One region of the Cellulosimicrobium sp. CpK407 genome, then DNA from elsewhere that is predicted to be linked to it. Evidence: riboswitches for the same ligand, from Rfam matches in the RefSeq annotation. Region 1 holds a riboswitch; the other holds the start of a gene.

The links. Region 1 has a riboswitch for ZMP and ZTP ahead of purH (bifunctional phosphoribosylaminoimidazolecarboxamide formyltransferase/IMP cyclohydrolase). Riboswitches for the same ligand answer to the same signal wherever they lie in the genome.
Region 2: it holds a riboswitch for ZMP and ZTP, as region 1 does, so the genes downstream of both, glyA (serine hydroxymethyltransferase) here and purH (bifunctional phosphoribosylaminoimidazolecarboxamide formyltransferase/IMP cyclohydrolase) in region 1, are expected to answer to the same signal.

The regions. Positions count from the first base shown of each region.
Region 1 covers NZ_JBGNYC010000061.1:15,473-24,857, reverse strand. Annotated here, with positions in the region: gene ABWU78_RS18910 (hypothetical protein) at 1-449, opposite strand, end outside; gene purN (phosphoribosylglycinamide formyltransferase) at 596-1,252, shown strand; ZMP/ZTP riboswitch at 1,279-1,367, shown strand; gene purH (bifunctional phosphoribosylaminoimidazolecarboxamide formyltransferase/IMP cyclohydrolase) at 1,427-3,076, shown strand; gene ABWU78_RS18895 (NAD(P)/FAD-dependent oxidoreductase) at 3,138-4,514, opposite strand; gene ABWU78_RS18890 (DUF3017 domain-containing protein) at 4,569-4,997, shown strand; gene ABWU78_RS18885 (MIP/aquaporin family protein) at 5,125-6,198, opposite strand; gene ABWU78_RS18880 (NADP-dependent isocitrate dehydrogenase) at 6,571-7,788, shown strand; gene ABWU78_RS18875 (malate dehydrogenase) at 7,931-8,917, shown strand; gene ABWU78_RS18870 (ATP-binding cassette domain-containing protein) at 9,079-9,385, shown strand, end outside.
Region 2 covers NZ_JBGNYC010000083.1:3,682-13,066, forward strand. Annotated here, with positions in the region: gene ABWU78_RS20550 (hypothetical protein) at 1-662, opposite strand, end outside; gene ABWU78_RS20555 (DUF262 domain-containing protein) at 713-1,714, opposite strand; gene ABWU78_RS20560 (exodeoxyribonuclease III) at 1,851-2,654, opposite strand; gene ABWU78_RS20565 (MFS transporter) at 2,757-4,172, opposite strand; gene ABWU78_RS20570 (bifunctional methylenetetrahydrofolate dehydrogenase/methenyltetrahydrofolate cyclohydrolase) at 4,259-5,140, opposite strand; gene glyA (serine hydroxymethyltransferase) at 5,137-6,426, opposite strand; ZMP/ZTP riboswitch at 6,508-6,617, opposite strand; gene mmsB (multiple monosaccharide ABC transporter permease) at 6,700-7,872, opposite strand; gene mmsA (multiple monosaccharide ABC transporter ATP-binding protein) at 7,869-9,385, opposite strand, start outside.

The sequences.
Region 1 (9,385 bases):
AGCGCGAGCATCGCGGAGAGCCCGACGCCGATGCCCAGCGCCGGGACGAGCGCACCACGCACCCGTGCCCGCCACACCGCCACGAGCGCGCGGACGCCCACGACGATCGCCCCGAGCGCGAGCGCGAGGCTCACGGCCTGCCACGGGAACGGCATGGTGCTCACGACGATCACCGCGAGCAGGAGCAGGCCGAAGTGGAGCACGCGCCGCGTCGCCTGCCGCGCGAGCTCGGGGTCCGGCTCCGCGGGCTCGGGCGGTGCCGGAGGACGGCCGCCCCCGGGCGTCAGCGGGTCCGGCCGGCCGGGCGGGGGCGGTGGGAGGGGCGTGCCCGGGCCGGAGCCCGGTGGGACCGGAGCGCCCGGACGCGTGCCCTCCTCCGGCGGCTGCGGCGACTCCGGACGAGGGTGCTGCGGCGCGTCGGGACGGGGCGGTGCGTACGGGTTGCCCACGGGCAGCTCCTCGGTCGGTCGGGCGGCTCGCGGTACATTCTCCCATCGGAGACCGGGTGCCCGGGAGGGCGCCCTCCCTGTTCCGCCGAGCCCGACGCTCGAGCCACCTGAGCCGCCCCGAGCCACCCCGAACCCGCAGGAGCACCGTGCAGACGCCGTCCGGCCACCCCGTCGAGTCCACCTCCGCCGCCCGCGTCGTCGTCCTCGTCTCGGGCGCAGGCTCCAACCTCGCCGCGATCCTCGCCGCGCACGACGACGCCGCCTACGGGGCGCGCGTCGTGGGCGTCGTGTCGGACAAGGCCGACGCGGGCGGCCTCGACCTGGCCCGCGAGGCCGGGATCGCCGCCGTCGTCGTGGCCCCGGGCGACTTCGACGACCGGGCCGCGTGGAACGAGGCGGTCGCGCAGGCCGTCGACGTCTTCCGGCCGGACCTCGTGGTGCTCGCCGGGTTCATGCGCATCCTCGGTCCGGCATTCGTCGGGCGCTTCGCCGGCCGCACGATCAACACGCACCCGGCGCTCCTGCCGTCGTTCCCGGGCGCGCACGGCGTGCGGGACGCGCTCGCGTACGGCGTCCGCGTCACCGGGTGCACCGTCCACGTGGTCGACGACGGCGTGGACACCGGCCCGATCATCGCCCAGGTCGCCGTCCCGGTCGAGGACGGCGACGACGAGTCGTCGCTCCACGAGCGCATCAAGGTCGCGGAGCGCGCGCTCCTCGTCGAGACGGTCGGCCGCGCCGCGCGCGAGGGCCTGCGCGTCGAGGGCCGCCGGGCCGTCGTCGGGCGGTCGGCGGGCGCCTGAGCCGCCCGCGCGGCACCCGGTAGACTCGTCCCGGACGCGACTGGCGAGGGTGGGAACGACCACCGGGGAGCGGCCGGATCTACCTGCTGGAGCGTCGACCGCCTGGGCGCCTGGGTTCTGCCTCGCGTCGGCGTCCGTCGACGCGGCGACCGCGACCCAGAGGAGCCCCTCGTCATGTCCCACCCGGCCCCGCACGTGCCCTCCGCCCCCGACGTCCAGCTCGCCGACGACGCGCAGCGCCCCGTGCGGCGCGCGCTCCTGAGCGTCTACGACAAGACGGGCCTCGTCGAGCTCGCGACCGCGCTCCACGCGGCGGGCGTCGAGCTGGTCTCCACCGGCTCCACCGCGTCGACGATCGCCGCCGCGGGCGTGCCCGTGACGAAGGTCGAGGACCTCACCGGGTTCCCCGAGTGCCTCGAGGGCCGGGTCAAGACGCTCCACCCGCGCGTGCACGCCGGCATCCTCGCGGACTCGCGCAAGGCCGACCACCTCGCGCAGCTCGACGAGCTCGGCATCGCGCCGTTCGAGCTCGTCGTCGTCAACCTCTACCCGTTCGCCGCGACCGTCGCGTCCGGCGCCGGCCCCGACGAGGTCGTCGAGCAGATCGACATCGGCGGTCCCTCGATGGTCCGCGCGGCCGCGAAGAACCACCCGAGCGTCGCCGTCGTCGTGGACCCGGCCCGGTACGACGACGTCGTCGCCGCCGTGCAGGAGGGCGGCTTCACGTTCGCCCAGCGCAAGCGCCTCGCGGCGCAGGCGTTCGCGCACACCGCGCAGTACGACGTCGCCGTCGCGTCGTGGTTCGCGTCGTCGTACGCGCCCGACGACGTGGCCTTCCCCGCGTTCACGGGCGCCACCTGGGAGCGGGCCGACGTCCTGCGCTACGGCGAGAACCCGCACCAGCAGGCCGCGCTGTACACGCACTGGCGCGGCGGGCTCGCCACGGCGACCCAGCTGCAGGGCAAGGCGATGAGCTACAACAACTACGTGGACGCCGACGCCGCGCGCCGGGCCGCGTACGACCACTCCGGCCCGGCCGTCGCCGTCGTCAAGCACAACAACCCGTGCGGCGTCGCGACCGACGACGACATCGCGGCCGCCTACCGCAAGGCGCACGCCACCGACCCGGTCTCCGCGTACGGCGGCGTGGTGGCGGCGAACCGGGTGGTGACGACCGAGCTCGCGGAGGCGCTCAAGCCCGTGTTCACGGAGGTCGTCGTGGCACCGGGCTACGAGGACGGCGCGCTCGAGATCCTCGCGGCGAAGAAGAACCTGCGCGTCCTCGTGCTCCCGGAGGGCGCGCAGAGCGACCCCGTCGAGTTCCGTCCGATCTCGGGCGGTCTGCTCGTCCAGACGGTCGACCACATCGACGGCGTCGTGACCGCGGAGGACGGCACCGTCACCGGCGGCGACGACCCGCAGCACTGGACCCTCGTGACGGGCGAGGCCGCCGACGACGCGACCCTCGCGGACCTCGCGTTCGCGTGGCGCGCGATCCGCGCCGCCAAGTCCAACGCGATCCTCCTCGCGCGCGACGGGGCCGCCGTCGGGGTCGGGATGGGGCAGGTCAACCGCGTCGACTCGTGCCGTCTCGCGGTCGAGCGCGCCAACACCCTCGCCGACGGCGAGGAGCGTGCGCGTGGCGCCGTCGCGGCGTCCGACGCGTTCTTCCCCTTCGCCGACGGCCTCCAGATCCTGCTCGACGCGGGCGTCCGCGCGGTCGTCGCCCCGGGCGGGTCGATCCGCGACGCCGAGGTGATCGAGGCGGCGCGCGCCGCGGGCGTGACGATGTACTTCACGGGCACGCGCCACTTCGCGCACTGACACGGCCCTGCTCGACGGCCCCGCCGGTCTCCGGACCGGCGGGGCCGCCGCGCGCCGGGCGTCAGACCAGGGCGTCGCGGAGGCGCCGGGTCGGGTCGAGCGCGACGTCGAGGTCGACGCCGAGGCGGCCGGCGCGGTTCATCGCCTTGCGGACCGGGCCGACGTCGCGCGGCGAGTCGACCAGGAGGACCGCCCGGACCTCGGTGACCCGACGCTCCGGGCCGCCGTCCGCCGTCGTGCCGCCGTCCGAGGTGGAGCCGGAGGTCGTCCCCGGGGCGAGGTAGAACGCGGCCCAGCCCTCGTGGCCGGTCGGGCCGCCGGACGGGTCGCCGCGGAAGAGCACGTCGTCGGCCTCGTCGGGCACGCCGAACAGGGCGAGGTCGTGCCCGAGCTGCTGGGAGAACACGTACGGGGCGTGCCCGGGAGCGTCGGGCTCGTCGCCGAGCAGCGCGGCGACGGTCGCGTCCGGGTCGTGGAGGGCGGCGGACCAGTGGCCACCGGGCACCGCGCCGAGCAGCGGGTGCTCGCGCGTCGCGCAGTCGCCGACGGCCCAGAGCCCGGCCAGCCCCGGCACGGCGCCGGTGGCGTCCACGGGCACGCTGCCGCGCACGTCGCGCGGGACCGTGCCGTCGAGCCAGTCCGTCGCGGGGCGGGCGCCCACGGCGGCCAGCACGAGGTCGGCCGTCAGCTCGCGCCCGTCGGCGAGCCGGACGCCGTCGGGCCGGACCTCCGCCACCGCGGCACCGGTCACGAGCTCGGCGCCGACGGCCGCGTACCAGGGCGCGAGGTGCGCGCCGACGGCCGGACCGAGCTGGCGCCGGAGCGGGGCGGGAGCGGCCTCGAGGACCGTGACGTGCGCCCCCGCGCCGGCGGCGACCCCTGCCAGCTCGGCGCCGATCCAGCCCGCGCCCACGATCACGAGGCGGAGCCCCGGTCGCAGCGCGCCGCGGAGGGCCTCGGCGTCCCGGACCGTGTGCAGGAGGCGGGCGTGCTCCCAGCCGTCGGGCCGCACGGGCGTGGAGCCGACCGCGAGCACCACGGCCGCCGCGGCCCGGCGCTCGCCCGACCGCGTCGTGATCTCCCAGACGGCGCCGTCGGGCGTCGCCCGGCGCTCCAGCCGCACTGCCGGGTCGGCCAGGCGCACCTCGTCGGCGAGCGCCTCGACGTCGATGCCGAGGTCCTCGGCGAGCCACGCCGGGCCCGGGCGGCTCAGGAGCTCCTTCGAGAGCGGTGGCCGGTCGTAGGGAGGCACGCCCTCCGCGCCGAGCAGCGTCACCCGCCCGGCGTACCCCCGACGCCGGAGCGCGCCGACGGTCTGGGCGCCGGCGAGCCCCGCGCCCACGACCACGACCGACGCGGGCGGTCCCGGGTCTGCCGCGGGAGGGGACGCGCGGTGCGTGGTAGGTGGCGGGAGGACCGGCGGCTCGGCGGACGACATGCACGTCACGCTAGGCCACGACGGTAGGCTTCCGGACGTGGAAGGTGCAGCAGCGTGACCGACGTCACCGCGGACGGGGGGACGCGGCACCGGCCGCCGGCGACGCTCGTGCCGGCGTGGCACCACGTCGACGACGAGCCGGGAGACGACGGGCGCCCCGCGGGGGCGCGTCCCGACGACGAGGCCCGGCCCCCGGTCCCGGAACCCCCTGCGAGCCTCGCCCCGTCGCGTCAGCCGGCGATGTGGCTCGTGCTCGCGGGCGTCGCGGTGTCGACGCTCGTCGCGGTGCTCGTCGGTGCGCGCGCCGGCTGCTTCACGCTCGCCGGGCTGCTCGCGGTGGCCGGCGTGTGCCGCGCGGCCGTCCCGGGCCCGGGTCCCGTGGGGATCACCGTGCGCTCCCGCGGGCTGGACGTCTTCTTCTTCCTCGCGCCCGCGGTCGTCATGGCGTTCCTCGCGCTGACCCTCGACCAGGGCGAGATCTGACCCGTCGCGGGCGCCTGCCCACGCCCCCCGGGAGGGGCCGGGGGGGCGACCCTCCGGACGCGGTGCCGCGGACGACGACGGGCCCGGACCGCGGTCGCGGTCCGGGCCCGTCGGGGCGTGCGGGACGTCAGGCCTTGGGGGCCTCGTCCGTGCCGGGGGCGTCGTTCGTCGCCGGGGCCTCGGGCTCGTCCGCCTCGACGACCTCGACGACCTCCTCGACCGCGACGACGTCGCCGTTCTCGTCCGTGACGACGACCTCCTCCTCGACCACGGCGGCGGCCGCGCCCGCACCGGCCGCGCCGGCCGCCGCGGAGTACGCCGGGGCCCCGGTCTCGGCCAGCGTGACGACCTGGTCCTCGCCGAGGAGGTCGTCCTGCTTGGGGGCGAAGGCGAAGGCACGGTAGAACAGGCCCGCGATCGCGGCGCCGAGGAGCGGGGCGACCCAGAACACCCACTGCTGCTTCCACAGGTCCCCGTCGCCGGCGAAGACCGCCGAGGCCATCGAGCGTGCCGGGTTGATCGACGCGTTGGTGATCGGCGCGGCGACCAGGATGAGGGCGGTCAGCGTGAAGCCGATCACGACGGGCGCGTACTGGACGCTCGCGCGCTTGTCGGTGACGCCGAGGATCACGCCCACGAACACGGCGGTGACGATGGTCTCGATGAGCAGCGCCTGCACGAGGCCGAACTCCGTGCCGCCCTGCGACGCCGTCGAGAGCGAGGAGAAGCTGCCGTAGCCGTTGGCGGTCGCGACGAACACCCCGCCCCGGCCGTCCTGGCCGAGGAGCTGCGGGAGCGTGGAGGGCACGGTCGCGAGCAGGACGAGGCCGGCGAGGAGCGCGCCGACGAGCTGCGCGACCCAGTACGGCAGGACGTCGCGCCACGCGGTGCGGCCGCCGATCGCGGCACCGAGCGTGACGGCCGGGTTGAAGTGGCCACCGGACACGTTGCCCACGGCGGCGGCGCCCGCGACCACCGCGATACCACCGGCCAGGCCGACGGCCAGGGCGTTCTGCTGGCTGACGAAGGTGTACAGCGCCACACCCACGATCGCGAGGACGAGGAAGAACGTGCCGAAGACCTCGGCGCCGAGACGCGCGAGGAGGCTCGGCTGGACGACGGCGACGGCCTCGGTGGGCGCGGGACTCGGGTCCTCGACGAAGCCCTCCGGCGCGCCGGGAGCGGTGGTGTCCTGGGACATGATGATCCTGTCTGGTTCGGTGGGTACTTCGGGCAGTCCCGGGCCCGGCCGCCACGGTGCGGCACCGGGAGGCGGTCGGGACGACGGCACGATGCCTGACCGAGCGCCCGGCCATTCCGGCATCTGGGGGCATCTTGCCACCACCACCCGGGAGAAGTGTGGAAATCGGCGGTGCCCCACCTGAGAACGGACGGTCCGTCTCACGATGCGGTCGGGTGACGGGAGCCCCGAAAGTATCTTGACGTCGAGAAGTCGAGTACCCTGGACCGCGGTCAGCAACGCCCCTGTGTGCGACGGACCGGGCCCGACGGGCCGACGGTCGCCGTCCGGCTCCCGGGGGCACCAGTCCCCGACAGTTGGAGCGATCTGCGCATGGGCAAGATCAAGGTCGTCAACCCGGTCGTCGAGCTCGACGGCGACGAGATGACGCGCATCATCTGGCAGTTCATCAAGGACCGCCTCATCCACCCGTACCTCGACGTGGACCTCAAGTACTACGACCTGTCGATCCAGAACCGCGACGCGACGGACGACCAGGTCACCATCGACGCCGCGCACGCGATCAAGCAGTACAACGTGGGCGTCAAGTGCGCGACGATCACGCCCGACGAGGCGCGCGTCGAGGAGTTCGGCCTCAAGAAGATGTGGGTCTCGCCGAACGGCACGATCCGCAACATCCTCGGCGGCGTCGTCTTCCGCGAGCCGATCATCATCTCCAACATCCCGCGCCTCGTGCCGGGCTGGAACAAGCCGATCATCATCGGCCGTCACGCCCACGGCGACCAGTACAAGTCGACGAACTTCAAGGTCCCCGGCCCCGGCAAGATCACGATGACGTTCGAGCCGGCCGACGGCTCCGAGCCGCAGAGGTTCGAGGTCGTGACCATGCCCGAGGAGGGCGGCGTCGCGATGGGCATGTACAACTTCAACGAGTCGATCCGCGACTTCGCGCGCGCCTCGTTCGCGTACGGCCTCCAGCGCGAGTACCCCGTGTACCTCTCGACGAAGAACACGATCCTCAAGGCCTACGACGGCGCCTTCAAGGACATCTTCCAGGAGGTGTTCGACGCCGAGTTCGCCGAGGCGTTCGCCGCGAAGGGCCTCACGTACGAGCACCGCCTCATCGACGACATGGTCGCCTCGGCCATGAAGTGGGAGGGCGGCTACGTCTGGGCCTGCAAGAACTACGACGGCGACGTCCAGTCCGACACCGTCGCGCAGGGCTTCGGCTCGCTCGGCCTCATGACGTCGGTCCTCATGACCCCGGACGGCCAGACCGTCGAGGCCGAGGCCGCGCACGGCACCGTGACGCGCCACTACCGCCAGCACCAGCAGGGCAAGCCGACGTCGACGAACCCGATCGCGTCGATCTTCGCCTGGACGCGTGGCCTCATGCACCGCGGCAAGCTGGACGGCACGCCCGAGGTCACCGAGTTCGCGCAGACGCTCGAGGACGTCGTCGTCAAGACCGTCGAGGCCGGCCAGATGACCAAGGACCTCGCGCTCCTCGTCGGCCCGGACCAGGAGTGGCTGACGACCGAGGACTTCCTCGCCGCGCTCGACGAGAACCTCAAGGCGCGCCTGGGCTGATCGCCCTCCGCACGCCCGACGGCGGCGCCCCCTCGTGCAGGGGGTGCCGCCGTCGTCGTCCCCGGACCCTGGCGGCGGGGTGCGCCCCGCGGGCGCGCCGCTCCGCGCGTCCGGGCGGGTCGCGTTGTGGGAGAGTGAGCGCATGACTTCCCCCGTGAACGTGACGGTGACCGGCGCGGCCGGTCAGATCGGTTACGCCCTGCTCTTCCGTATCGCGTCGGGCCAGATGCTCGGCCCCGACACCCCCGTGCGCCTGCGCCTCCTGGAGATCCCGCAGGGCGTCAAGGCCGCCGAGGGCACCGCGATGGAGCTCGACGACTGCGCCTTCCCGCTGCTCGCCGGCATCGACATCTTCGACGACCCGACCGCCGCGTTCGAGGGGACGAACGTCGCGCTGCTCGTGGGCGCGCGCCCGCGCGGTCCGGGCATGGAGCGCGGCGACCTGCTGGAGGCCAACGGCGGCATCTTCAAGCCGCAGGGCCAGGCGATCAACGCGGGCGCGGCGGACGACGTGCGCGTCCTGGTCGTCGGCAACCCGGCGAACACGAACGCGCTCATCGCGGCGTCGAACGCGCCGGACGTGCCGAAGGACCGGTTCACCGCGATGACGCGCCTGGACCACAACCGCGCGCTGACGCAGGTGGCCAAGAAGGCGGGCGTGCCGGTGTCGGAGGTGCGCAAGGTGACGATCTGGGGCAACCACTCGGCGACGCAGTACCCGGACATCTTCCAGGCGGACGTCGCGGGGACCCCGGGCGCGCGGCTCGCGGAGGACCGCGAGTGGCTCGAGGGGACGTTCATCCCGACGGTCGCGAAGCGCGGCGCGGCGATCATCGACGCGCGCGGCGCGTCGTCCGCGGCGTCGGCCGCGAACGCGGCGATCGACCACGTGCGCGACTGGGTGCTCGGGACGCCGGACGGCGACTGGACGAGCGCGGGCGTCGTGTCCGACGGGTCGTACGGCGTCCCGACGGGTCTCATCTCGTCGTTCCCGGTGGTGTCTCGCGGCGGGTCGTGGGAGATCGTCCAGGGCGTCGAGCTGTCGGAGTTCTCGCGCGGGCGCGTCGACGCGTCGGTCGCGGAGCTCCAGGAGGAGCGGCAGGCCGTGGAGCAGCTCGGGCTCGTCTGAGCCGGGCTCCGGTCCCGTGGTCCGAGGCACGGTCCGGACCGCGGGACCGGGGACGCTCCGGGGGCCCGGACGGGAGCGGCGGTGCGGGGCGTCCGGGGATGGGTGACCGAGCGGAAAATCGCTGCGCCGGCGGGGGTGCCGCGCCGTAGGGTCGACGGGCCATGATCGACGCCACCCTGCCGACCGAGCAGCCCCCGAACCCCCCGACCACCCCGGACCCCACCCCGGCGGCGGGTGCGTCGCGCGCACCCGTCGACCCCGCCCGCCGCCTGGACTGGCGGCGCCTGCGCGGGCCGCTGGCCGTCGTCGCCCTCGTCGCGCTCACGCTCGGAGCGGTCGGTGCCGCGCTCGGGACCGTCATCGCGGGCTGGCTCGCCGACGACCCGACGACGGCGACCCTCCAGCTCCTCGCGCTGTGCGTCGTCGGTGCCGCGCTGCTCGACACCGTCGGCCAGGTCGTGTGGGCCG
Region 2 (9,385 bases), on a different contig from region 1:
GCCGCTGAAGGCGGCGGAACCTGGTTCTGCGGGCTACTTGACCGAAGCGCATGGAAACCCATACACATCAGAAGATCAAACGAACAGGCAAAGTGAGCGACATTTCGTGGAAGCGTCAGTAGGTTTGGCAGCGGGAGTACAGCATCGGGTCGATGGGCTGCGTGATGACGAAACTCGGCGGATTCCTCAAAGATACCCTTTAGGCTGACGCGAGCCTGCTGCTGCCCTTCAATTCTCATCCAGAGGTGCGTGAGCTGAGACCACGCCTTCTCTTCCTTATAGCCCGCAAACGCCAGCAAGGGCGGAATGTCGCTTGCTTGGAGATTTGATCCCGTCCACCCCATCTGCAATGGATGGACGACCATCGCTGAGGTCGACAGCGATGCGACAGAATCGGCGACATCTTTTAGAAGCTGCTCGGCGGCCGCCGCCTCAGAGCCGACAAGTCTCTTCGCAAGCACCGCAACAAGTCGGCGGCCCAACGCCGCCGAGCCGATCGGGCTCTGCGACGGACTCATTCGCGTCGCAGTGAGTGCGGCCGCGTACTCGGTTGTCCGATCAGCGACGTACGCTTCGAGTGCAATGAAAGACTCAAGCGCCACCGAGCGCGACAATGCCGAGATCATGCCCGGACGTGTTTCGGCGCTGAGCGCGTCCAGCACCTCCTCCACCGCCGCTAGACGCTTCTCCAGCCTGTCTACGGCCGCCACGGTCAAGACTCCAATGCCGCGTGCAGCATATTCGTCATGGTTGCTACCCGATGATGCACGCGGCTCGGAGTGTTAGTCGAGATTCGAATTGCAGCATCGAAGTCCGGGTGCACTGAAACACTCTTTGTATAATCCAGGACCGTGCTTCTGCGCTTAGTGAGTGCATCTAGTTGCTCGTCGGTCAGAGAATCGACGGCTACGGTCTGGGCATCGTAGAGACCGCCGATCATTTGGTCACGCCATTGCCTGCCGTCGAACCGCTGAAAGGCGTGCTGACCCCAAAGTTCGCCGCAGTAGTGGAGGACTCTCAGAAATCGGCGGCGGTGACCCTTGATCTCTTCCACGCCGTCCAGCATGTGTCGCTGAGCACACGCGTCGAGCGCCAGCCTGAGATCTCCACCGAAGCGCCGCCAATCCTCACGCATGGTGAAGAAGCGCAGCACATATTCGACATCGGACATATCAGCGTACGCGCGTGAGTGCTCGTTTCGAATCTTGAGTTGCTGGCGAAGCAGCGGATGTTCCGCCAACTCAATCATCAGGTCGTTGAACCCGCTCGCTGCCGCAACATTCCGAACCTCCTGCGCGTTCAGCGGTTCGCCACCAGTGTTCAAACGCAAGAAGACCTCATACTTGACCCAAGGCTTTGTGTTGCGCATCACAATAACGGCGCGAATCGGTCGCATCGAAAGTGATCCTTGCACGTCGAGCGGCAGAGATGAGAAGTCTGCGCCCAGGAGCTCTGGAAGTAGTTCGATTCCAGATAACCGATACGAACCGCGCAAGAACTCAGATATCGCAGTTAAGCGCTGCTTTCCATCAATAACGGCGAAACGACCTCGCTCTTCTTCGGCGAGATAGACCGGGGGAACCGGAACATTGAGGATGAACGACTCTATTAGTCGACTCTGACGCTCACGATCCCAACGGTTTCTGCGCTGGTACTTCGGGTCGAGGTCCAGAGCGCCAGTCTGGGCGAGACTCGCAACGTTCATGAGTGCCATATCACTGGACTGAACGACCAGATCGTCTGGACCCCAGGAATCTGCATGGCCTCTTGAAGCCGCCGAAGGTCCAACTCGTCGTGCCACACTAGCCTCCGTTGATTGTGTATCGGTCGGATGCTAGCGGGTTTGGCGTTCAGACGTCGTAGGTGACGACGAGCGGCGCGTGGTCGCTCCAGCGCTCGTCGTGCGACGGCGCGCGGTCGACCTCGACCTTGACGGCGCGCTCCGCGAGCGCGGGCGTGGCGAGCTGGTAGTCGATGCGCCAGCCCGAGTCGTTGTCGAACGCGCGCCCGCGCCACGACCACCACGTGAACGGGCCGGGGCCCTCGCCGCCGTGGACGCGGCCGAGGTCGACGAGGCCGACCTGGTCGAGCCAGACGTCGACGTACGCGCGCTCCTCCGGGAGGAAGCCGGCGCTCTTGAGGTTGCCCTTCCAGTTCTTGATGTCGACGTTGTGGTGGGCGATGTTGAGGTCGCCCGCGAGCAGGACCTTCTCCCCCGTCGCCGCGAGCTCGCGCAGGCGCGCGGTGACCTTCTCGAGGTAGGCGTACTTCGCGACCATCGTCTCCGGCTGGCTCACGGTGCCCGAGTGGATGTACGCGGAGACCACGGTGAGGCGACCGCCGTCGGGCAGCTCGAGCTCCGCCTCGACCCAGCGGCCCGTGTCGACGGGCGGCTCCGGCTCGCCGGCGCCCAGCCCGACGCGCACCGCCGAGACGGGCAGCCGGGACGCGACGGCGACGCCGGCCCGGCCCTTGATGTCGCACGCCTGGTGCGCGACGTGCCACCCGTCGAGGAAGTCGTTCACGATCGAGTCGGGGGCGCGGACCTCCTGGAGCAGCAGGACGTCGGGCGTGCGGGACGCGATCCAGGCGTCCATCCCGCGACGGTAGGCGGCACGGATCCCGTTGACGTTGGCGGTGGCGATGGTAAGCAAGTGGGCTCGTCCTCCCTCGATGACGGTCGCGCTCGGCTGCCGGGACGGCCGCGGCACGTCGGCCATCCCATCACACGCCACCGACAGGACGGCTCCCTCTCGTCACGCGGGCGGCGTGGTCTCGCTCACCCTCACGAGGGCGACGCGGGCGGGCCGGAACGCGCCCGCGAGCACCGCCGACACCGCGGCGAGCACGGCGAGGACGACGAACCCAACCCGGAGGTGGTGGGCGGTCGCGAAGACGCCCGTGAGCACGCCGCCGAGCACCGCGCCCGCGTAGGTGAAGACGTTGAGGCGCGCGACCGCGCGGTCGGTGACCGTCGCGACGATCCCGGCGGGAGGTTCGACCGGCGCCACGCCCGCGTCCACGTCGACGAGCACGTCCTCGACGACCCGGTCGACCCCGCCGGCGTCCTCGACGCGCCCGCCCGGGGTCGCGGGCCCGGTGCTCACCGAGCCCGCCGCCACCGCCTCGCGGGCCCGGTCCCCGATCGCCGAGAAGGCGAGGGGCGCGACGACGCCGAGCCCGAGCCCGGTCGCCGCGAGGCCGAGCACCGCGACGGGCCAGGCGGGGGCCGCGGCCACCACGGCGAACCCGAGGGCGCCGAGCGTGCCGCCCAGCCGCACGACCCGTACCCGGCCGAGACGCTCGACGAGGCCGTCCCCGACGAGCCGCGACACGATGAGGGCCGCCTGGTACGCCGCGTACCCCAGGGGTGCGGCGGCGGCGCTCGCCGCGAGGACGTCGCGCAGGAACGTCGCGCTCCAGCTCGACACGGCCGAGTCGGCGACGGGGAACGCGAGCATCCCCGCGCCGAGGAGCGCGATCGTGCCCGCCGCGACCCACGGCACGGTCCCGAGCGCTCGCGCGCCGCGACCGTCGTCCGCCACCGCGACCGCTGCCGGGCCCGCCTCTGTCGGCCGCTCGGTGGCCGGAGTCCCGCCCGGGGGCACGGCACCCGGGACGGTGGAGGCGCCGTCGGGCAGCCGCAGCGCGAGCCAGCCGGCGCCCACGGCGACGAGCAGCGCCACGAGCGGGAGCGCGACCGGCTGACCGAGCCCGACGAGCGCGCTGCCCGAGACGGCGAGCGCACCCAGCACGCCCCCGGCGGCGTTGGCCGCGTAGAACGAGGCGAGCAGGCTGCGACCGTGCCCGCGCTCGACGTCGATCCCGAGCATGTTCATCGCGGCGTCGACGGCGCCGAGCGCGAGCCCGTAGAGCCCGATCGCCCCGAAGAAGACGAGCCACGACGGCGCGGTCCCGATGCCCGCGACCGCGACCGCGGCGAGCAGCAGACCCCCCACGACCACGGCCCGCGCGCCGCGCCGCGCCGCCACGACGCCGGAGAGCGCGCTGCCCAGCCCGGCGAGGACGCACACGCCCAGCACGACGAGCGTGACGACGTCGTCGCCCATGCCGAGCCGTTCCTTGTACCCGGGGATGCTCGTGAGCACCACCGCGAACCCGAAGCCCTGCACGGCGTACGCCGCCGTCGTCGCGATGCGCGCCCTCGTCACCCGCGCAGACTAGCGCCTGCAGGCAAGCCCGGGAACGCCGCAGGGCGCGGCCGCGGGACTGCCCACGGCCGCGCCCTGGGGCGTGCTCAGGCGGTAGCGCGCTCCGCCGCGTCGACGACGTTCGCGAGGAGCATCGCGCGCGTCATCGGCCCGACCCCGCCGGGGTTCGGCGAGATCCAGCCCGCGACCTCGGCGACGTCGGGCGCGGCGTCCCCGACGACCCGGCTCTTGCCGGTCTCCGGGTCGACCTCGCGCGAGACACCGACGTCGATGACGACGGCGCCGGGCTTCACCATGTCGCGCGTGATGATGCCCCGGACGCCCGCCGCCGCGACGACGACGTCGGCGCGGCGCACGAGCTCGGCAAGGTCCGTCGTCCCGGTGTGCGTGAGCGTCACGGTCGCGTTGACGGCCCGGCGCGTGAGCAGCAGGCCGATCGACCGGCCGACGGTCACGCCGCGGCCCACGACCGCGACCTCCTTGCCCGCGAGGGAGATCCCGTGCCGCTCGATGAGCTCGATGATCCCGCGCGGCGTGCACGGCAGCGGCGAGGTCACCTCCTCGTTGACGCGCAGCACGAGGCGCCCGAGGTTCGTCGGGTGCAGCCCGTCGGCGTCCTTGGCCGGGTCGATGAGCTCGAGCACGCGGTTGGTGTCGATGCCCTTCGGGAGCGGGAGCTGCACGATGTACCCCGTGCAGGCCGGGTCCTCGTTGAGGCGGCGGACCGCGGCCTCGATCTCCTCCTGCGTCGCGTCGCCGGGCAGGTCCTCGCGGATCGAGGACAGCCCGACCTCGGCGCAGTCGCGGTGCTTGCCCGCGACGTACCACTGCGATCCGGGGTCGTCGCCGACGAGGAGCGTGCCCAGGCCGGGCACGACGCCCTTCCCGGCGAGGACCGCGAGGCGGTCCTTGAGCTCGGCCTTGATGGTCGCGGCGGTCGCCTTGCCGTCGAGGATCTGCGCGGTCACTGGTGGAGGCCCGGGTACAGCGGGAAGTCGGCCGTGAGCTTCTGCACGCGGGCGCGCAGCGCGTCGGCGTCGGTCGCGGCGCCCTCGCGCAGCGCGGTCGCGATGATCTCGGCGACCTCGGTGAACTCGGCGTCGCCGAAGCCGCGGGTCGCGAGCGCGGGCGTGCCGATGCGCAGGCCGGACGTGACGCGCGGGGGGCGCGGGTCGAACGGCACGGCGTTGCGGTTCACGGTGATGCCGACCTCGTGCAGGAGGTCCTCGGCCTGCTGGCCGTCGAGCGCGGAGTGGCGCAGGTCGACGAGCACGAGGTGGACGTCGGTGCCGCCCGTGAGGACGGAGACGCCGGCCTGGGCCACGTCGGCCTGGGCGAGGCGGTCGGCGATGATGCTCGCGCCGCGCAGCGTGCGCTCCTGGCGGTCGCGGAAGTCGTCCGAGCCCGCGATCTTGAAGGAGACGGCCTTGGCGGCGACGACGTGCATGAGCGGGCCGCCCTGCTGGCCCGGGAAGACGGCGGAGTCGATCTTCTTGGCGTACTCCTCCTTGCTCAGGATGAAGCCGGAGCGGGGGCCGCCGATCGTCTTGTGCACCGTGGAGGAGACGACGTCCGCGTAGGGCACCGGGGACGGGTGCAGGCCCGCGGCGACGAGGCCCGCGAAGTGCGCCATGTCCACCCAGAGCTTCGCGCCGACCTCGTCCGCGATCTCGCGGAACGCGGCGAAGTCGAGGTGGCGCGGGTAGGCGGACCAGCCGCCGATGATGACGTCGGGGCGCGTCTCGAGGGCCTGCTTGCGCACCTCGTCCATCTCGACGCGGTACGACTGCGGGTCCACGCCGTACGCCGCGACGTCGTACAGCTTGCCGGAGAAGTTGATCTTCATGCCGTGCGTGAGGTGGCCGCCGTGCGCCAGCTCGAGGCCGAGGATCTTGTCGCCCTTGTTGATGAGCGCGTGGAGCACGGCCGCGTTCGCCGTGGCGCCCGAGTGCGGCTGGACGTTGGCGTGCTCGGCGCCGAACAGCTCCTTGGCGCGCGCGATCGCGAGGTTCTCCGCGATGTCGACCTGCTCGCAGCCGCCGTAGTAGCGGCGGCCCGGGTAGCCCTCGGCGTACTTGTTGGTGAGCACGGAGCCCTGCGCCTGCAGGACGGCGCGCGGGACGAAGTTCTCGGACGCGATCATCTCGAGGGTGTCGCGCTGGCGCGCGAGCTCCCCGTCGAGGACGGCCGCGATCTCGGGGTCGAGCTCGGCGAGCGGGGTGTCGAGGACGTTGTCGGCTGGCTGGGCGCTCATGGCGTCTCCTCCGCGGGTGCTTGGCAGTGTGTCGTCGGTGGTCACGTTCCCGGCTCGCCGGGTACGCCCCACCAGGGGGTGACCCGGGGCCCAGGCGAACGACCCGTCGTCTGCACAGCGTGTCGCTCCCCGGTGGTGATCCACCCTGCCCGGGCGAGTTCCACCGGGCGGCGCCAGTCGCGACGCGTCGATCCTAACCCACGTGCCGGCCGGCCGAGGGGGACGACGGCGCGCCGTCGGGCACGACACCCGACGACGCGCCGCCCGTCCCCGTCAGCGCAGGGACGCCCGGCGCTTGCTCACGAGGTCGAACGCGACCGCCGCGAGCAGCACCAGGCCCTTGATCGCCTGCTGCCACGCCGCGTCGACCGCCATGATCGACAGGCCCATGTTGAGCACGCCCATGATGAGTGCGCCGATCATGGCCCCCGAGATGCGGCCGATCCCGCCCGTCACGGCGGTGCCGCCGATGAAGCACGCCGCGATGGCGTCGAGCTCGTAGTTGACGCCCGCCGCCGCCACGCCTGCCCCGGCGCGGGAGGTCGTGATGACGGCGGCGACCGCCGCGAGCACGCCCATGTTGACGAAGATGCCGAAGTCGACCCGGCGCGCGCTGACCCCCGACAGGACGGCCGCGTGCCGGTTCCCGCCGATCGCGTAGACGTGCCGCCCGAACACGCTGCGGTTCAGGACGAACGAGTAGGCGATGATGAGCGCCCCCACGATGAGCAGCACGATCGGCGTGCCACCCGCGCTCAGGGCGAGCCAGTACGTGACCACGCCGATGAGCAGGGCCGCGACGACGATCTTGACGACGAACGCCGCCATCGGCTCGACCGACAGCCCGTGCTTGCGGAGCGACGTCCGCGAGCGCCACTGCGCGACCGCGAACGCGAGGATGCCGAGCACGCCGATGCCGAGCGTGACGACGTCGAGGTCACCGACGAAGCCGAACCAGTTGGGCACGGAGCCGTTGCTGATCTCCTTGAACCCCTCGGGCAGGCCGGCGACCGTGGTCCCGACGAGGACGATCGCGAGGCCGCGGAAGACGAGCATGCCGGCGAGGGTGACGATGAACGCCGGGATCCCGACGTACGCGACCCAGAAGCCCTGCCAGACGCCGACGAGCGCACCGACGACGAGCGACAGCGCGACCGCGACCAGCCACGGCAGGTCCCACTGGGTCATCATGATCGCGCACAGACCGCCGACGAACGCCACGACCGACCCGACGGACAGGTCGATGTGGCCGGCCACGATCACCATGACCATGCCGATGGCGAGCACCATGACGTAGGCGTTCTGCTGCACGAGGCTCGCGACGTTGTTCGGGTAGAGCAGGCGCCCGTCGGTGAGCACCTGGAAGAGCAGGACGATGACGAGCAGCGCCGCGACGATGCCGTACTGGCGGACGTTGCGGCCGAGGTACTCCCTGACGGCGTTCATCGGTCGATGACTCCCTTGTCCATGGTCATGTAGTGCATGAGGGTCTCCTGGGTCGCCTCGGCGCGGGAGACCTCGCCCGTGATCCGCCCCTGGCTCATCGCGTAGATGCGGTCGCAGATCCCGAGGAGCTCGGGCAGCTCGGAGGAGATCACGAGGACGGCCTTGCCCGCGTCGGCGAGCGCGTTGACGATCGAGTAGATCTCGTACTTCGCCCCGACGTCGATGCCGCGCGTGGGCTCGTCGAGGATGAGCACGTCGGGGTCCGCGAAGACCCACTTGCCGAGCACGACCTTCTGCTGGTTGCCGCCCGAGAGCTTGCCCGCGAGCGACTCGACCGTGGGCGCCTTGATCCGGAAGTCGCGGCGGTAGCGCTCCGCGACCGTCGCCTCCTCCTCACGCTGGACGAACCCCCAGCGGGCGACCTTGCCGAGCGCGGACGCCGAGATGTTCTCGCGGATCGTCTGGATGAGGTTCAGCCCGTAGCGCTTGCGGTCCTCCGTCGCGTAGGCGAGCCCGTGCGAGATCGCCTCGGCGACCGTCCGCGTGCGGACGGGGACGCCGTCCTTGTAGACCTGCCCGGAGATCCGCGTCCCGTACGCGTGCCCGAACACGCTCATGGCCAGCTCGGTGCGCCCGGCACCCATGAGACCGGCGAGCCCGACGATCTCACCGGCGTGCACGGTGAGGTTCGCGTGGTCGACGACGACGCGCTCGGTGTCGACGGGGTGGTGGGCCGTCCAGTCCTCGATGCGCAGCACCTCGCGCCCGACGGACGGCTCCCGTGCGGGGAACCGGCTCTCGAGCTCGCGACCGACCATGCCGCGGATGATGCGCTCCTCGCTCACGGGCTCCTCGCCGCGGAGGTCGAGCGTCTCGATCGTGCGGCCGTCGCGCAGGATCGTGACGCGGTCCGCGATGGCGGCGATCTCGTTGAGCTTGTGCGAGATGATGATCGAGGTGATCCCCGCCTCGCGGAACTGGTCGATGAGACCGAGCAGGTGGGCGCTGTCCTCGTCGTTCAGGGCTGCCGTCGGCTCGTCGAGGATGAGCAGGTCGACGCGCTTCGACAGCGCCTTCGCGATCTCGACGAGCTGCTGCTTGCCGACGCCGAGGTCCATCGCGAGCGTCGAGGGGTTCTCGTGCAGTCCTACGCGTTCGAGGAGCTGCGAGGCCTCCGCCGCGGTGCGGTTCCAGTCGACGACGCCCCCGCTCGCCTTCTCGTTGCCGAGGAAGATGTTCTCGGCGACCGACAGGAACGGGACGAGCGCCAGCTCCTGGTGGATGATGACGATCCCGCGCGCCTCGCTGTCGCGGATCCCCCGGAACTCGCACGGCTCGCCGTCGAGCACGATGTCGCCCGTGTACGAGCCGTGCGGGTACACGCCCGACAGGACCTTCATGAGGGTCGACTTTCCCGCCCCGTTCTCCCCGCAGATCGCGTGCACCTCGCCGCGACGCACCTCGAGCGTCACGTCCTGCAACGCCTTGACCCCGGGGAACTCCTTGCTGATCG